Regions from separate parts of the Streptomyces sp. NPDC054047 genome, predicted to be linked through region 2. Evidence: riboswitches for the same ligand, from Rfam matches in the RefSeq annotation. Region 2 holds a riboswitch; each other region holds the start of a gene.
What was found. Region 2 has a riboswitch for cyclic di-AMP ahead of ACZ6ZP_RS23740 (C40 family peptidase). Riboswitches for the same ligand answer to the same signal wherever they lie in the genome.
Positions count from the first base shown of each region.

Region 1: another riboswitch for cyclic di-AMP. It lies ahead of ACZ6ZP_RS17280 (LysM peptidoglycan-binding domain-containing protein); the one in region 2 lies ahead of ACZ6ZP_RS23740 (C40 family peptidase).
Region 3: another riboswitch for cyclic di-AMP. It lies ahead of ACZ6ZP_RS41900 (M23 family metallopeptidase); the one in region 2 lies ahead of ACZ6ZP_RS23740 (C40 family peptidase).

Region 1 is NZ_JBVJKV010000004.1:129,399-133,665, forward strand. Features, by position in the region: gene ACZ6ZP_RS17275 (spermidine synthase) at 1-662, shown strand, start outside; gene ACZ6ZP_RS17280 (LysM peptidoglycan-binding domain-containing protein) at 844-1,599, opposite strand; cyclic di-AMP (ydaO/yuaA leader) riboswitch at 1,602-1,758, opposite strand; gene ACZ6ZP_RS17285 (histidine phosphatase family protein) at 2,341-2,973, shown strand; gene ACZ6ZP_RS17290 (hypothetical protein) at 3,267-3,422, shown strand; gene ACZ6ZP_RS17295 (hypothetical protein) at 3,484-3,621, shown strand; gene ACZ6ZP_RS17300 (class I SAM-dependent methyltransferase) at 3,691-4,267, opposite strand, start outside.
Region 2 is NZ_JBVJKV010000006.1:304,106-308,372, reverse strand. Features, by position in the region: gene ACZ6ZP_RS23755 (amidase) at 1-189, opposite strand, end outside; gene ACZ6ZP_RS23750 (ATP-dependent Clp protease proteolytic subunit) at 407-1,042, shown strand; gene ACZ6ZP_RS23745 (hypothetical protein) at 1,050-1,358, shown strand; cyclic di-AMP (ydaO/yuaA leader) riboswitch at 1,722-1,885, shown strand; gene ACZ6ZP_RS23740 (C40 family peptidase) at 1,889-2,362, shown strand; gene ACZ6ZP_RS23735 (DUF6328 family protein) at 2,502-3,056, shown strand; gene ACZ6ZP_RS23730 (LysE family translocator) at 3,034-3,663, opposite strand; gene ACZ6ZP_RS23725 (LysR family transcriptional regulator) at 3,794-4,267, shown strand, end outside.
Region 3 is NZ_JBVJKV010000019.1:103,547-107,813, forward strand. Features, by position in the region: gene ACZ6ZP_RS41885 (alginate lyase family protein) at 1-323, shown strand, start outside; tRNA gene ACZ6ZP_RS41890 (tRNA-Met) at 372-445, shown strand; gene ACZ6ZP_RS41895 (PP2C family protein-serine/threonine phosphatase) at 590-1,834, shown strand; cyclic di-AMP (ydaO/yuaA leader) riboswitch at 2,056-2,202, shown strand; gene ACZ6ZP_RS41900 (M23 family metallopeptidase) at 2,214-3,299, shown strand; gene ACZ6ZP_RS41905 (aldo/keto reductase) at 3,465-4,267, shown strand, end outside.

The DNA of each region.
Region 1 (4,267 bases), on a different contig from region 2:
TCAGCCTGCGGCGGCGGCGGGACCCGGCGTCGGGCGACGATGTGTACGAGGTGAAGCTCGGGGACGAGTTCTTGATGTCGAGCCTCTTCACCGCGGGTGAGATCGCCCTGACCCGGCTCGGCCTCGAGCAACTGCCGGACACCGAACTGGATGTCGCGGTGGGCGGCCTCGGTCTCGGCTACACCGCACGGGCCGTCCTCGACGACCGGCGGGTGCGTTCGCTGACCGTGATCGAGGCCCTCGGTGAGGTCATCGAGTGGCACGAGCGCGGATACGTGCCGCTGGGCACCGGCCTGTCGACGGACCCCCGATGCCGCTTGGTCCAGGGCGACTTCTTCGCGCTGGCCGGCGACGGCGGCGACGGCCTTGATCCTCAGGAGCCGGACCGTCGCTTCCACGCGATCCTCCTCGACGTCGACCACTCGCCCCGCCATGTGCTGCACCCCAGCCACGCGGCGCTCTACGAGCCCAAGGGGTTGCGTGCCCTCGCCCGGCGGCTGCACCCCGGAGGCGTTTTCGCCCTGTGGTCGAACGACCCGCCCGACGCGGAGTTCACCACCGTGCTCGCCGAGGTCTTCCCGAAGACGGCGAGTCACGTCGTCGATTTCCCCAACCCCCTGCAAGGCGGGACCGCCACCAACACCGTGTATGTGGCGGGCTAAGGGCGCTATATGACGGCGCTTCAGCATGCAGCCCCGAGGTCGAGTTCGAGACTGCTTTGCACGAGAAAAGCGACCCGCCGCGGCTGGGAAGCGAAAGATGAGATCCTGGCCGTCGTCGTCCAGGGCTGAGCCCCGGACGCATGGCGCGCCGGGGCTCACAGCGGACGAGACGGGATGCGGCCTAGTACGGGCCGTTCACGTTGTCGATCGAGCCGTACCGGTCGGCCGCGTAATTGCAGGCGGCGGTGATGTTGGCGACCGGGTCGAAGCTGTCCGTCGACGTGCCGGGCACGTGGTACGCGGCGAATGTGGGGTCGATGACCTGCAGGAGCCCCTTGGACGGGGTTCCGGCGGCGGCGTTGGAGTCCCAGTTGTTGGTGACCGTCGGGTTGCCGGAGGACTCGCGCATGATGTTGCGGTGAATGCCCTCGTAGGTCCCGGGGATGCCGTGCTGGGCCAGCACGTCGAGCGATTCCTTGATCCAGCCGTCGAGGTCGTTCGTGTACGTCTTCTTCGCCGGGGCGGCGGCGGGCTCGGCGGCCGTGCGCTCGGAGCGGTCCGCCCGATCGGCGGACGCCCTGGAGGCGGCCGACTTCTCCGCGTCCTTGGCCTGGGCCTTCTCGCCGATGGTGAGCTTGAGACCGGGGTGGATCAGCCCCGGGGCCTCACCGAGGACGCTGCGGTTGTCCTCGTACAGCTCCTTCCAGCTGCCGCTCTGGGAGTGCTCTCGGGCGATCTTGGAGAGGGTGTCGCCCGCGACGACGACGTAGGTCTTCGGCGCTGCGGCGGGCTTGGCGGCCGGGGCGGCCTGCGCCGCGCTCGCGGCGGTCGCGCCGAGCACCGGGAGAACGAGAACGGCCCCGCCCGTGCCTGCGGCGGCGATGCCCCGGGTGAGCTTGCTGGACTTGGGGCGGCGGTGCTTTCCCTTTGCGGGCATGACGAATTCCTCTCCGTCGCCTACGAGGTGAGCTGTCGGGTTCGGACGGGAGATGTCCGGTCGCACTGGGCGTGCGACTTCACCCCGAGCCGTTCCGGAATCCGGACCGGCGGCTTACCTGGGTCCCCCGCTCCTGCCGTGCGTAAGTGAGTGAGTGGGTGGGAGGGATTCCGGACAGCGGCAGGATTCGGCGTTCCATCCGGATTGATGGCGACGTTAAGCGAGAAGGCTGGCGAGGAACAAGACACGAATTCGCATAGGGAAAGCGAGGAGCCCTTCCCCAATGATCAAAATCCCTCACGCGCTTTGATCAAATAGCCCAACTTTCCTTGCGTAGAACGAAACCGCGCTCAGCGGCTCCCGGGCTCACAAACATTGGTGTGACCCGTTTCACTGAATGAGGGATGGATTGGGAATGCGGCGCGATGGCGTATCAGAGTGCACCATTTCGCACGAGTATTGAGCAATGCAGACAGGGCTTTATAAACGCCACCAATGAGCTGAAGAAGTAGCTTTCTCGCGCAAAGATGGACATCTCGCCTGCCTCTAGGGGAGTCCCCCCCTCCCAGGGCCGCCCATGCGCGGGTCCACCGCGACCGCGGCCTCCCGGAAGTGGCGCAGGAACGCCATGCCCTCGATCTGCTGGAGGTGACTCAGGAAGGCTCGATCGTGATCGCGTTGGTTAAGGTAGCGGGCCGCGACCGGCAGGCCGGGAGGCCAGGCAGCGAAGGGCAGGCTCTCGTGCGCACTCTTTACGTTGTCACCCACCCACAGGCGACGCACCACGTCGAGGGAGTCGTCGGCGGATGGCACGACTCCCGCCTGACGCCCACCGGCGTCCGCGCGGCGGCTTCCATCGCCGAGGCGCTTCGGGGCGTGATCCCGGACGGCGCCGAGGTCGACCTGTTCTCCTCGGATCTGCAGCGCACCCGGCAAACCGCCCAGGAGGTAGCCGAACTGTTCGGCGTGAAGCTGTTCCTGGACCGCAGGCTGCGGGAGAAGTCCTACGGTGCGGCAGGGGGAAGGCCACAGGAGTGGCTGGACCGGCGTTTCGTCCCGCCGCCGGCTGTCGGGGAGCGGATGGACCATGACGAGGGCGTGGAGGGTGCCGAGACGAAGGCGCAGTGGGCGCAGCGCATCTACGCGGCCATGGATGAGATCCTGCGGCGTGCGCGCGAACACCAGATCATCGTGACGCATGGCGGCTCACTGACCTTCGTCGTGGCGTCCTGGATCAAGATGCCGATCGAGTCGGCCAGTTACGCCAGCTTTCGGGCCCCTCCCGGCAGCATCACCACACTGCGCGAGGACGACTTCTTCCACAACCGCCAAGTCGTCAGCCTTGGCGACACGCGCCATCTCGACTCCGCGTAACCGTGAACCATCGCCTCGGCTGCATCGACCAGGCCGCTTCAGCAAGATCCTGTCACGAGCTCATAGCGGTGAATCAGGTCCTGCAGTTCGGCATCCTCGTGGGCGTGGCGCGTAACGGCATTTTGACTCGCTGAGGCCAACCGGACGAGCCCTTGTCACAGGGCTGCCTACGGGGCCGTGCGCGGCGGCCGCGGTACTTCCACCTTCGAGGGCCGCGAGGCCGGCCTGGATCTTGGGTGTGGCGGTGGGAAGTGCAGGGGTACGAGGGGTGGAGCGGGAAGACATTCGGCGTCGTGCACGAGGAACTGCCCGCCTACGGCCTCTCCCTCGGCTTGGCCGGGCTTCCCCACCGCTGGAAGGCGTACTTCGAGAACCTCTACCACCTGGTCCGGGAGATGCCCGCGGAACAAGGCCGGTCACAGGCACCGCTCTGGCGGCAGTCCAGCTGACTGGGCGGCGCGAGAATAGGGCGGTTCTGTCGCTCCATCGGCGCCGGGATAGGCTCTTCCTATGATCCTCCCGTTCCTCTTGGGCGTGGCCGTCCTGCTCACCGTCGCCGCCGTGGGCGTATGGGTGTGCTTGGAGTTCTGCAAAGAGCTCCGCAACCGTAGGCACACGCCCGTCGGGCCCGACGCCGGAGGCCAGTAGCCCGCACCGGACACTCGCGCGTGGCGGCTGCACGTCCGCGATCCCGGCCTCAGACCACCGGCGCGACCCTCAGGCGCGGCAGCGCAGCATTTCCAGCGGGGGATTGGCGTGGAAGTCCGCCCAGTGCTCCGCGCCGAACTCGCGCACCCCGGCTTCGGACACCGACAGCGGCACCCAGGCCAGGTCACTGAACCCGGCCGCCTGAAGGCACTTCTCGTAGACCTCGCGGCGCGGCAAGTTGGCGACGAACGAGGCCGGTCCCGGGTCGAGCAGCGCCGTGATCTTCACCTGCGGCCCCGTCCCGCCCTCGTCGCCGGTGAGCTCGCTGCGGAAGCCGTACTTGTCCGGGCCCGGCCCGTCGAAGCGGAAGTCGGGCGACTGGTTGAGCACGAACAGCTCACCGCCTGGCTTCATGTTCCGGTGGATGTTGCGGCACATGCGTTCCGTGGTGGCGATGTCCGCCGCGTAGCTGAACATCTGGACGGCCAGCGCGATGTCGAAGCGCGCGCCGAGTGGCCGCAGTTCGGCCACGTCACCGATCTGGTAGCGCACCCCCAGCGGTTCGCGACTCTCCAACTGCTGCGCCACGGCGACCATTTCGCCGGAGATGTCGACACCGAGGACGTCGGTGGCGCCGCGCCGCTTG
Region 2 (4,267 bases):
CAGGGTCACCACGGCGTTCACGGCGCCGTCGGCCTGCTCGATCCGGTCCAGGTGCGCCTGGACGACCTCGCGCGCGGACAACTCGCGGGTGCGGATCCTGGCGGCGAGTTCGCGGGCGGTGAGGTGGACGAGTTCGGCGGCCTCGGGGACTTGGGGTACTTGAGGAGCCTGGCTGGCTTCAGGGCTCATTTCAGGACTCATACGACGCCTTCGGCTCGGGACGGCTGACGACTGACGACTGGCGACTGGCGACTGGCGACTGGCGACTGGCGACCAACTGCTGACTGCTGACCCCGGCGGATCACCCGAACATTCTCCTCGCCCTGCCACGAGGTTACGTACGTCCTGTACATTTTTCACAGGAAGCCTTGGGGAGCAGCCGACCCCGGCAGAGGAGATACGTGCCATGAACCGACCGTTCGCCCGCCATGTCCTGCCCGAGTTCACCGAGCGCACCGGCTCGGGGCAACGGACTCTCGATCCGTACTCGAAGCTGCTCGACGAGCGCATCGTCTTCCTGGGCACACCGATCGACGACACCTCGGCCAACGACGTGATGGCGCAGTTCATGCACCTCGAGTACCTGGCGCCCGACCGCGACATCTCGCTCTACATCAACTCCCCCGGCGGCTCGTTCAGCGCGATGACGGCGATCTACGACACGATCCAATTCGTCAGCTGCGACGTGGAGACGACCTGTCTGGGCCAGGCCGCGTCGGCGGCCGCCGTCCTGCTCGCGGCGGGCACCCCCGGCAAACGGTTCGCGCTGCCCGGCGCCCGGGTGCTGATCCACCAGCCCTCGCTCGCCGAGCCGATCCACGGCCAGGCAACCGACTTGGCGATCCAGGCCGACGAACTCCTGCGCACCCGCGCAAAACTGGAGAAGCTGCTGGTGCAACACACGGGCCGGAGCCCGGAGCGCGTCGCGGCCGACATCGAACGGGACAAGATCCTCACCGCCTCCGAGGCGGTCGATTACGGCCTGGTGGACCGGATCGTCGCCAACCGCAAGTCGTCCCTGCGCGCCCCGGACGCGAGGTGATCCGCCGATGCTGCCGCCCGAACTTCCTCCGCTGCCCGCACTCACCCGCGCCGAGGGCGAGTTGATCGACCGGTATCTCGAAGTGGTCGACCTGCTGGGCCGGATCAACCCCGCCCGCGCCTCGGACACCTACGGCGGACTGCGCGCCGCCCAGGCACTGGTCGGCAGCGCCACCGCCCTGCGGGACGCTCTGACGCTCATGCACCAGCGGGGCGAGAGCGCCGTGCACGCGCCGACGTTGGCCCGGGCGCTGCGTGTGCTGGACGGGGAGCGCCGGGCGGGGCGGGTCACCGTGCCGCCCCCGGCGGCGTTCTGAGCGCCCGTCAACCCCGCACTGACGTCCGAACCGTCCGGGGTTCGGCTCAAACGAACCAAACGGGCTACCTCGTTCGGCGTAGACGATCCTCCCAATTCGAGCTGGCCTCAGTTGCGTCAGATGTGTACGCGATGGCCGGAATTCCTCGTTCCGGTGCTGGTCGAACGATCGTCGGGTTACGCGGTCCGATCCCGAATCCGACCGTGTCCACCCGAACGGTTCAGGCGTGAGGAACCTCATAAAAGGCCGTTTCGGCTCGGAATTCGACCCCTTGACGGGTCAAGATCCCTTCCGACGACAAGCCCCCGCCACAGCGGCGGGGCGATCCGGGCGGACGCCGAGTCCTGCCGCCGCCCGGATGACCGGTCGACATCGGTGCATCGGCAGGAGTGGAGGACCCAGGCATGACGGGTCGGTCCGGAAGGTCCGGACAACGACCCTTGGGGTGAAGCCGCACACAGCGGCCGGGCAACTTTGTCAGCCCGAATCCGACAGGTCATCCTTCACAGGCGGCTGACGAAGGGTTGCGCATGACCGCGCTGAATCATGTTCCGTCGCTGCTCACCAGGGCCGGTTCCGTATCGGCCCTCACGCTCGCCGTCGTAGGCGGCACCCTCGTGGCCCCAGGGCTCACGTCGGAAGCAGAGGCCGCGACTCACGGGACGAAAGCGCTCAAGATCGCTGCCTCCAAGAAGGGCTCTCCGTATGGCTACGGAGCGGCGGGGCCGAACCGGTTCGACTGCTCGGGCCTGACGCTCTACTCGTTCAAGCGCACGGGCAAGAAGCTGCCGCGCACCGCCGCGCAGCAGTACAACAAGACCCGTCACATCTCGGCGTCGAAGCGTTCCCGCGGCGACCTGGTCTTCTTCCGCTCCGGCCGGAGCGTCTACCACGTGGGCATCTACGCCGGGAAGGGAAAGATCTGGCACGCGCCCAAGAGGGGGACCGTCGTGCGCCTCGAGAAGATCTGGACGAAGAGCGTCTCGTACGGCCGGGTGCGCTGATCGCCCGTCACTGACCGCCGATCGCAGACCTGTCGGAGGATGGCGGCAGGGGCCGTACGGCCCTTGCCGCCGCTCGACCGGCCCTCTGGTCGGCGCGCCCGCCAGGCGTGGAGCGCGGCGACGCGGATACTCGGACGCCATGTCCGAAAACAATGGTTACCGCTCCACGGGTGAGTCGTCCGACGCACGCAATGAGACACCGATGGAACGCGCCGACCGGAACTTCTCCGAGCTCCTCCAGGAGCTGCGCGTCACGCAGGCCGGAGTGCAGATCCTCTTCGCGTTCCTGCTGACGCTCGCCTTCACCGAGCGCTTTCCCTCGCTCGACACGGTGCAGCGCGCCACGTACGTCACCACGCTGCTGCTCGCCGTCCTGTCCGCCGCACTGTTCACCGCGCCGGCCGCCGTGCACAGATCGCTGTTCGGGCAGCACTCCAAGCCGCGGATCGTGCGGGTGTCGTCCCGGCTGGCCGGCATCGGCATGGCGGTCCTGGTGTTCGCGCTCGCCGGTTCCGTGCTCCTGGTCGTGGACGTGGCGGTGGGCCGCACCGGCGGGATCATCGCGAGTGCGGGCACGCTGCTGGTGTGCGCGGGCCTCTGGGGCCTGCTGCCCGTCCTGGTGCGTGGCCGGGACAAGAACAAGGACTCGGACACCGGCGCGTCGGGCGACATCACGCCGACAGGGCCTCGGTGAGCAGCACCAGGCCGAGGACGCTCAGCGCGGCGCCCGTGCCGCCCTCGATCGCGCGGGCCGTACGCGGCCTGCGCAGCCAGTGCCCCAGCCGGTCGACCAGGAGCGCGACGACCGGGAGCCACACCAGGGCCAGGGCGACGATGATCGACGCGAGCAGCAGGGTCCTGGGCATGGCTGGGCTGCCCGCGGGCACGAACTGGGGCAGCACGCTGAGGAAGGTGACGGGCGCCTTGGGGTTGAGGGCGTTGGTGAGGAAGCCCTGCCGCAGGCTGCCCCCGGTCGCCGGCTGCTCCCCGCCGTCCGGCGCCCCGAAGCTCGCCACCGGCCGGGCCGCCGACCGCAGCGCGCGGTATCCCAGGTACAGCACATAGGCACCGCCCAGGACCTGTAGCGCCCGGAAGAGGGTGGGTACGGCCGCGAGGACCGCCGCGACCCCGGCCACCGCGAGCGCCGTGTGCACCAGGAGCCCGCCCGCGACGCCGATCGCGCAGGCGACTCCGGCACGGCGCGACGCGAGGGAGTTGCGCACCACGACGGCGAAGTCGGCGCCCGGCATGGCGACCATGCCCGCGGCGACTCCGGTGAAGGCGACCAGTTGAGCGTCCATGGCCCCCAGCCTGCCGTTCTTCTGCCTTCAGCAGGTATGTGGAATATCCTGGGTCTGCCTTAAGCAGACGTTTAGCCCCACGCCGTCGGACGGCCCCCGCCGCCCGCCGGCTCCTGCACCGGGAGCGACCATGTACGACCCGACACGGCTCGCCGCACTGGTGGCGGTCTCCGAGGCCGGGTCGATCACCCGGGCCGCCGAGCGCCTCGGCTACACCGTGCCCGCCCTCTCCCAGCAGCTGGCCAAGCTCGAACGGGAGGCGGGCACCGCGCTCCTGGTCCGGCACCACCGCGGGGCGCGGCTGACCGGCGCCGGCGAGCTGCTCCTGGCACGGGCGCGCCGGGTCCTGGACGAGATGGAGCAGGCCCGGCACGAACTGGCCCAGCTGGCGGGCCTGTCCGGGGGCAGGCTGAGCGTGGGGACCTTCACCACCGCCGGAATCCATCTGGTGCCGCCCGCGCTGACCGCGTTCCGCCGCGCCCATCCGGACGTCGATCTGACGGTACGGGGCTATGAACCGCCGCTCGGCATCGCGGCCGTGGCGGCGGGCGAGGTCGACCTGGCCCTCACGCACACGTACGAGCCGGCGGACCCGGTGCCGCTG
Region 3 (4,267 bases), on a different contig from region 2:
ACTCGCTCGCGGCCACCGCGCACATCGCCGAGACCGCCTGGCATCAGGGCGTCGACCTGTACGGCGAGGTCAAGGAGCGGCTGCGGGCCGCGCTCGAATTCCACTCCAAGTACCAGCGGGGCGCCAAGGCGCCGGACTGGCTGTGCGGCGGCAAGGTGCGGCGCGACATGGGGCCCGACACCGAGGTCGGTCTCAATCACCTGCGGGAACGGCTGAAGCTGGCTCTTCCGGAGACGGAGAGGTTCACGCACGAGCGGCGGCCCGAGGGGACGGACGATCTCTTCGTGGCCTGGGAAACGCTGACGCACGCCGAGAACGCGTGAACCGGTTCGCTTTCACTCCCCCTGATGGCGTAGAGTTGCATTCAACGGCGCGGGGTGGAGCAGCTCGGTAGCTCGCTGGGCTCATAACCCAGAGGTCGCAGGTTCAAATCCTGTCCCCGCTACTAAAGACCGAAGGCCCGGATCCAGAAATGGATCCGGGCCTTCGGTGTTTTCCGCCCCGGGGTGGTCCGGTCTCTCCATTAACCCGGTCGGCCCACACCGGTCGCCCCGTGCCGCCGCTCCGGGAACCCTGAATGAGCGTGGTCATGGATCTGGTCCTGGGCGCGGAATTCGGCAGGAGAAGACCGGTGGGGCAGCCAGGAGGAATCGGTGGCGGGGGCGGTGGCAAGAGTCCCGATGTCCGGCATGAGCGGGCGCTCGTGCGGGCCCTTCCGCTGCTGCTCATCGTCGCCGGGGTCGTCTACGACGTCTCGACCCCGCCCGCGTTCACCGCGGCGCCCCTCTTCACCGCCGCCCCGCTCATCGCCGCGCCCTTCTACTCGCTGATCAGCACCGCGCTCATCGGCTTCGGCTCCTGCGCCGCCGTGCTCGCCCTGCACTTCAAGACCAGCACCACCACCGACGTCGAGGCCGTCACCGAACTGATCACGGTGGTGACCGTCGCCGTGCTCGCCGTCCTCATCAACCGCGTCCAGCGCCGCAGCGACGAACAGTTGGCCTCCGCCCGCTCCATCTCCGAGGCCGCCCAGCGTGCCGTACTGCCGCAGCCGGACCCCCGGATCGGCGGTCTTGACATCGCGGCGCGGTACGAGGCCGCGGAGGCCGACGCGTTCATCGGGGGTGATCTGTACGCCGTGCAGGACACCCCGCACGGCGTACGCGTCATCGTCGGTGACGTACGCGGCAAGGGCATGGGCGCGGTGGCGGCCGTCGCCGTCGTCATCGGGGCGTTCCGGGAGGCCGCCGAGCAGGAGGCCACGCTGGAGGCGGTGGCCCAGCGCCTTGAGCGTGCGCTTGCTCGTGAGGGCACGCGGCGTGACGGGCTCGACGCCTTCGAGGGGTTCACCACCGCGGTCCTCGCGGAGATCCCGCACGGCGACGGTCTGGTGCGCCTCATCAACCGCGGGCACCCGGGACCGCTGCTCCTGCGCGGCGACGGACGGCTGTGCGTCCTGTCCGCCACCGAGCCCGCCCTTCCGCTGGGGATGGGGGATCTGGGCGCCTGGCCGGACCGTGCGGACGAGACGGAGTTCCCGCCGGGGGCGATGCTGCTGCTCTACACCGACGGGCTCTCCGAGGCGCGTGACGGCCGCGGCGAGTTCTACGACCCGGCCGTCCGGCTCGGCGGCCGCATCTTCCCCGGGCCCAATGGCCCGGACGCGCTCCTGGCCACGCTCACCGACGAGGTGCGGCGGCACACCGGGGGCGGCACGACCGACGACATGGCGCTGCTCGCGGTGCGGCGGCCGTTGGGGACGGGTGACGCCAGGGCCGGCGCGGAGGTCGACGCGGAGGCCGACGCGGGGGCCGAGGTCACGGGCCGTGACTGAAGGACACCACTCCGCATAACAACTGACGTACTGTCAAGGAAGTGTGAAGCTCCGGTGTGTGAAGAATCGGGGTCAACTCGCCCCGTTCCAGCCCTCCGTGTCCCATTAAGTACAGGCCAAAGCCGTTAACGATCAGTCGGAACGGCTTGGAATACGACCCCGCTGTCTATTAACGTTCGATAACGCAGCGCGGTCGTCCCAGCCGTCACTCGAGTCGGCTCCGCGCGCACGCGCCTAATCCCGAAAGGGAGCCGGGGAACCACTAATTGGGGTGAATCGGGCATCTGTGCATCCGTGCCAGATGTTCGTAGGAGACCTTCCTGCTCCGAACCCGTCAGCTAACCCGGTAGGCGAGAAGGAAGGAAAGGAGTGCGCCCCAGTGGCGTCCAACCGCCCTGCCCCCCAAGGCGCGTACGTACCGAATGACGACGACTTCGGTGGGTACGACGACAATTCCTGGGAGGAATGGAACCCCACCGAGGAGTCCATTCGTCCCGTCCGCGGCAGGCACCGCGTGCACAAGCGGGGCGGTGGCGGGCTCGCCCGCAGCTCCACGGTTCTCGGCGTAGGCGTCATCGCCGCCGTCGGCGCGGGCGGCATCGCCACCGCGCAGGGCGGCAAGCCCCCGGTGGCCATCGAGATGCCGGACCTCTCGGCCGTCACGGACTCGCTGCCGGAGGCCAAGTCGCTTCCGGGCGTGGGCTCCCTGATATCCGACGACTCGTCCGACGCGGCTTCCGCGGACGACGGCGTGACGGTCGCCGCAGCGCCCCTGAGCGCCGCCGGCATCAGCACCGCCGACGCCGAGCAGGGCACCACGGACGCCGGCGAGGCACTGCGGGCCCGCATCATGGAGCAGGCCGAGAACCAGCAGGACCAGGCGGACGACGCGGTCCAGAAGGCGGCCGAAGAGGCCGCCGTCAAGCAGGCCGCCGCACAGGCGGCGGCCGAGCAGACCGCGGCCGAGAAGAAGATCGCCGCCGAGAAGGCCGCCGCGAAGAAGAAGGCCGAGGCGGAGGCCAAGCGCAAGGCCGAGGCGGAGCGCCTGGCCAAGCTCGCCAAGAGCTACACCCTCCCCGTCGCCTCGTACACGCTCACCGGCACCTTCGGTCAGCCCGGCTCCATGTGGTCCTCCGGCTACCACACCGGCCTGGACTTCGCGGCGCCCACGGGCACGCCCATCAAGGCGATCCACTCGGGCACCATCAAGGAAGCCGGCTGGGCGGGGGCCTACGGCTACCGCACGGTCCTCGAACTCGACGACGGCACCGAGATCTGGTTCTGCCACCAGTCCTCGATGAGCGTCAGCGTCGGCCAGAAGGTCACCACCGGCGAGACCATCGGCCGCGTCGGCGCGACCGGCAACGTCACCGGTGCCCATCTCCACCTGGAGATCCACCCGGGCGGCGACTCCACCGGGGTCGACCCGGCGGCGTGGCTGCGCGGCAAGGGCCAGTCGATCTGATGTAGCCGCAGAACCCCGGCGGTCCTGGCGACAACCCCCCGACGCCAGGGCTGCCGGTTCGGCATGTCCGCGCTCCGCGCCCGCTCCCCGTTGCGCGTGTCCACCGAGTGGAACCGGCATCCCGTTGTACGGAATGCCGAGATCCGTAGGGGCGTTGAGCCCCGTATGACTTCTCTCCGCAAACTTGGCTCGTCCGACCTCGAGGTCTTCCCGCTGGCACTCGGCGGCAACGTCTTCGGCTGGACGGCCGACGAGGCGCAGTCCTTCTCCGTGCTGGACGCCTACACCGCCGCCGGCGGCAACTTCATCGACACCGCCGACGTCTACTCGGCCTGGGTGCCCGGCAACAAGGGCGGCGAGTCCGAGACCGTCATCGGCAGCTGGCTGGCCGCGCGCGGCAACCGCTCCGACGTCGTGCTCGCCACCAAGGTCGGCGCCCACCCCGACTACAAGGGCCTGTCCGCGAGCACCATCAAGTCCGGTGCCGAGGAGTCGCTGCGCCGCCTGGGCACCGACTACATCGACCTCTACTACACGCACTACGACGACCCGACCGTCCCGGTCGAGGAGATCATCGGCGCGCTCGACGAGCTGGTGACGTCCGGCAAGGTCCGCGCCATCGCCGCGTCGAACGTGACCGCCGACCGGCTCCAGGAGTTCCTGGACTTCTCCGACCGCGAGGGCCTCGCGCGCTACTCGGTGCTCCAGCCGCACTACAACCTCGTCTCGCGCGACACGTACGAGGGCACCCTGGAGCAGGTCGCATCGCGCTCCGGCCTGGCCGCCGTCCCGTACTACGCGCTCGCGTCCGGTTTCCTGACGGGCAAGTACCGCCCGGGTGCGAAGGTCGACAGCGCGCGGGCCGAGGGCGCTGGCAAGCACCTGGACACCGGCCGCGGGCGGCGCGTGCTCGCCGCCCTGGACGAGGTCGCCCAGGCGCGCGGCGCCGAGATCGCGACCGTGGCCCT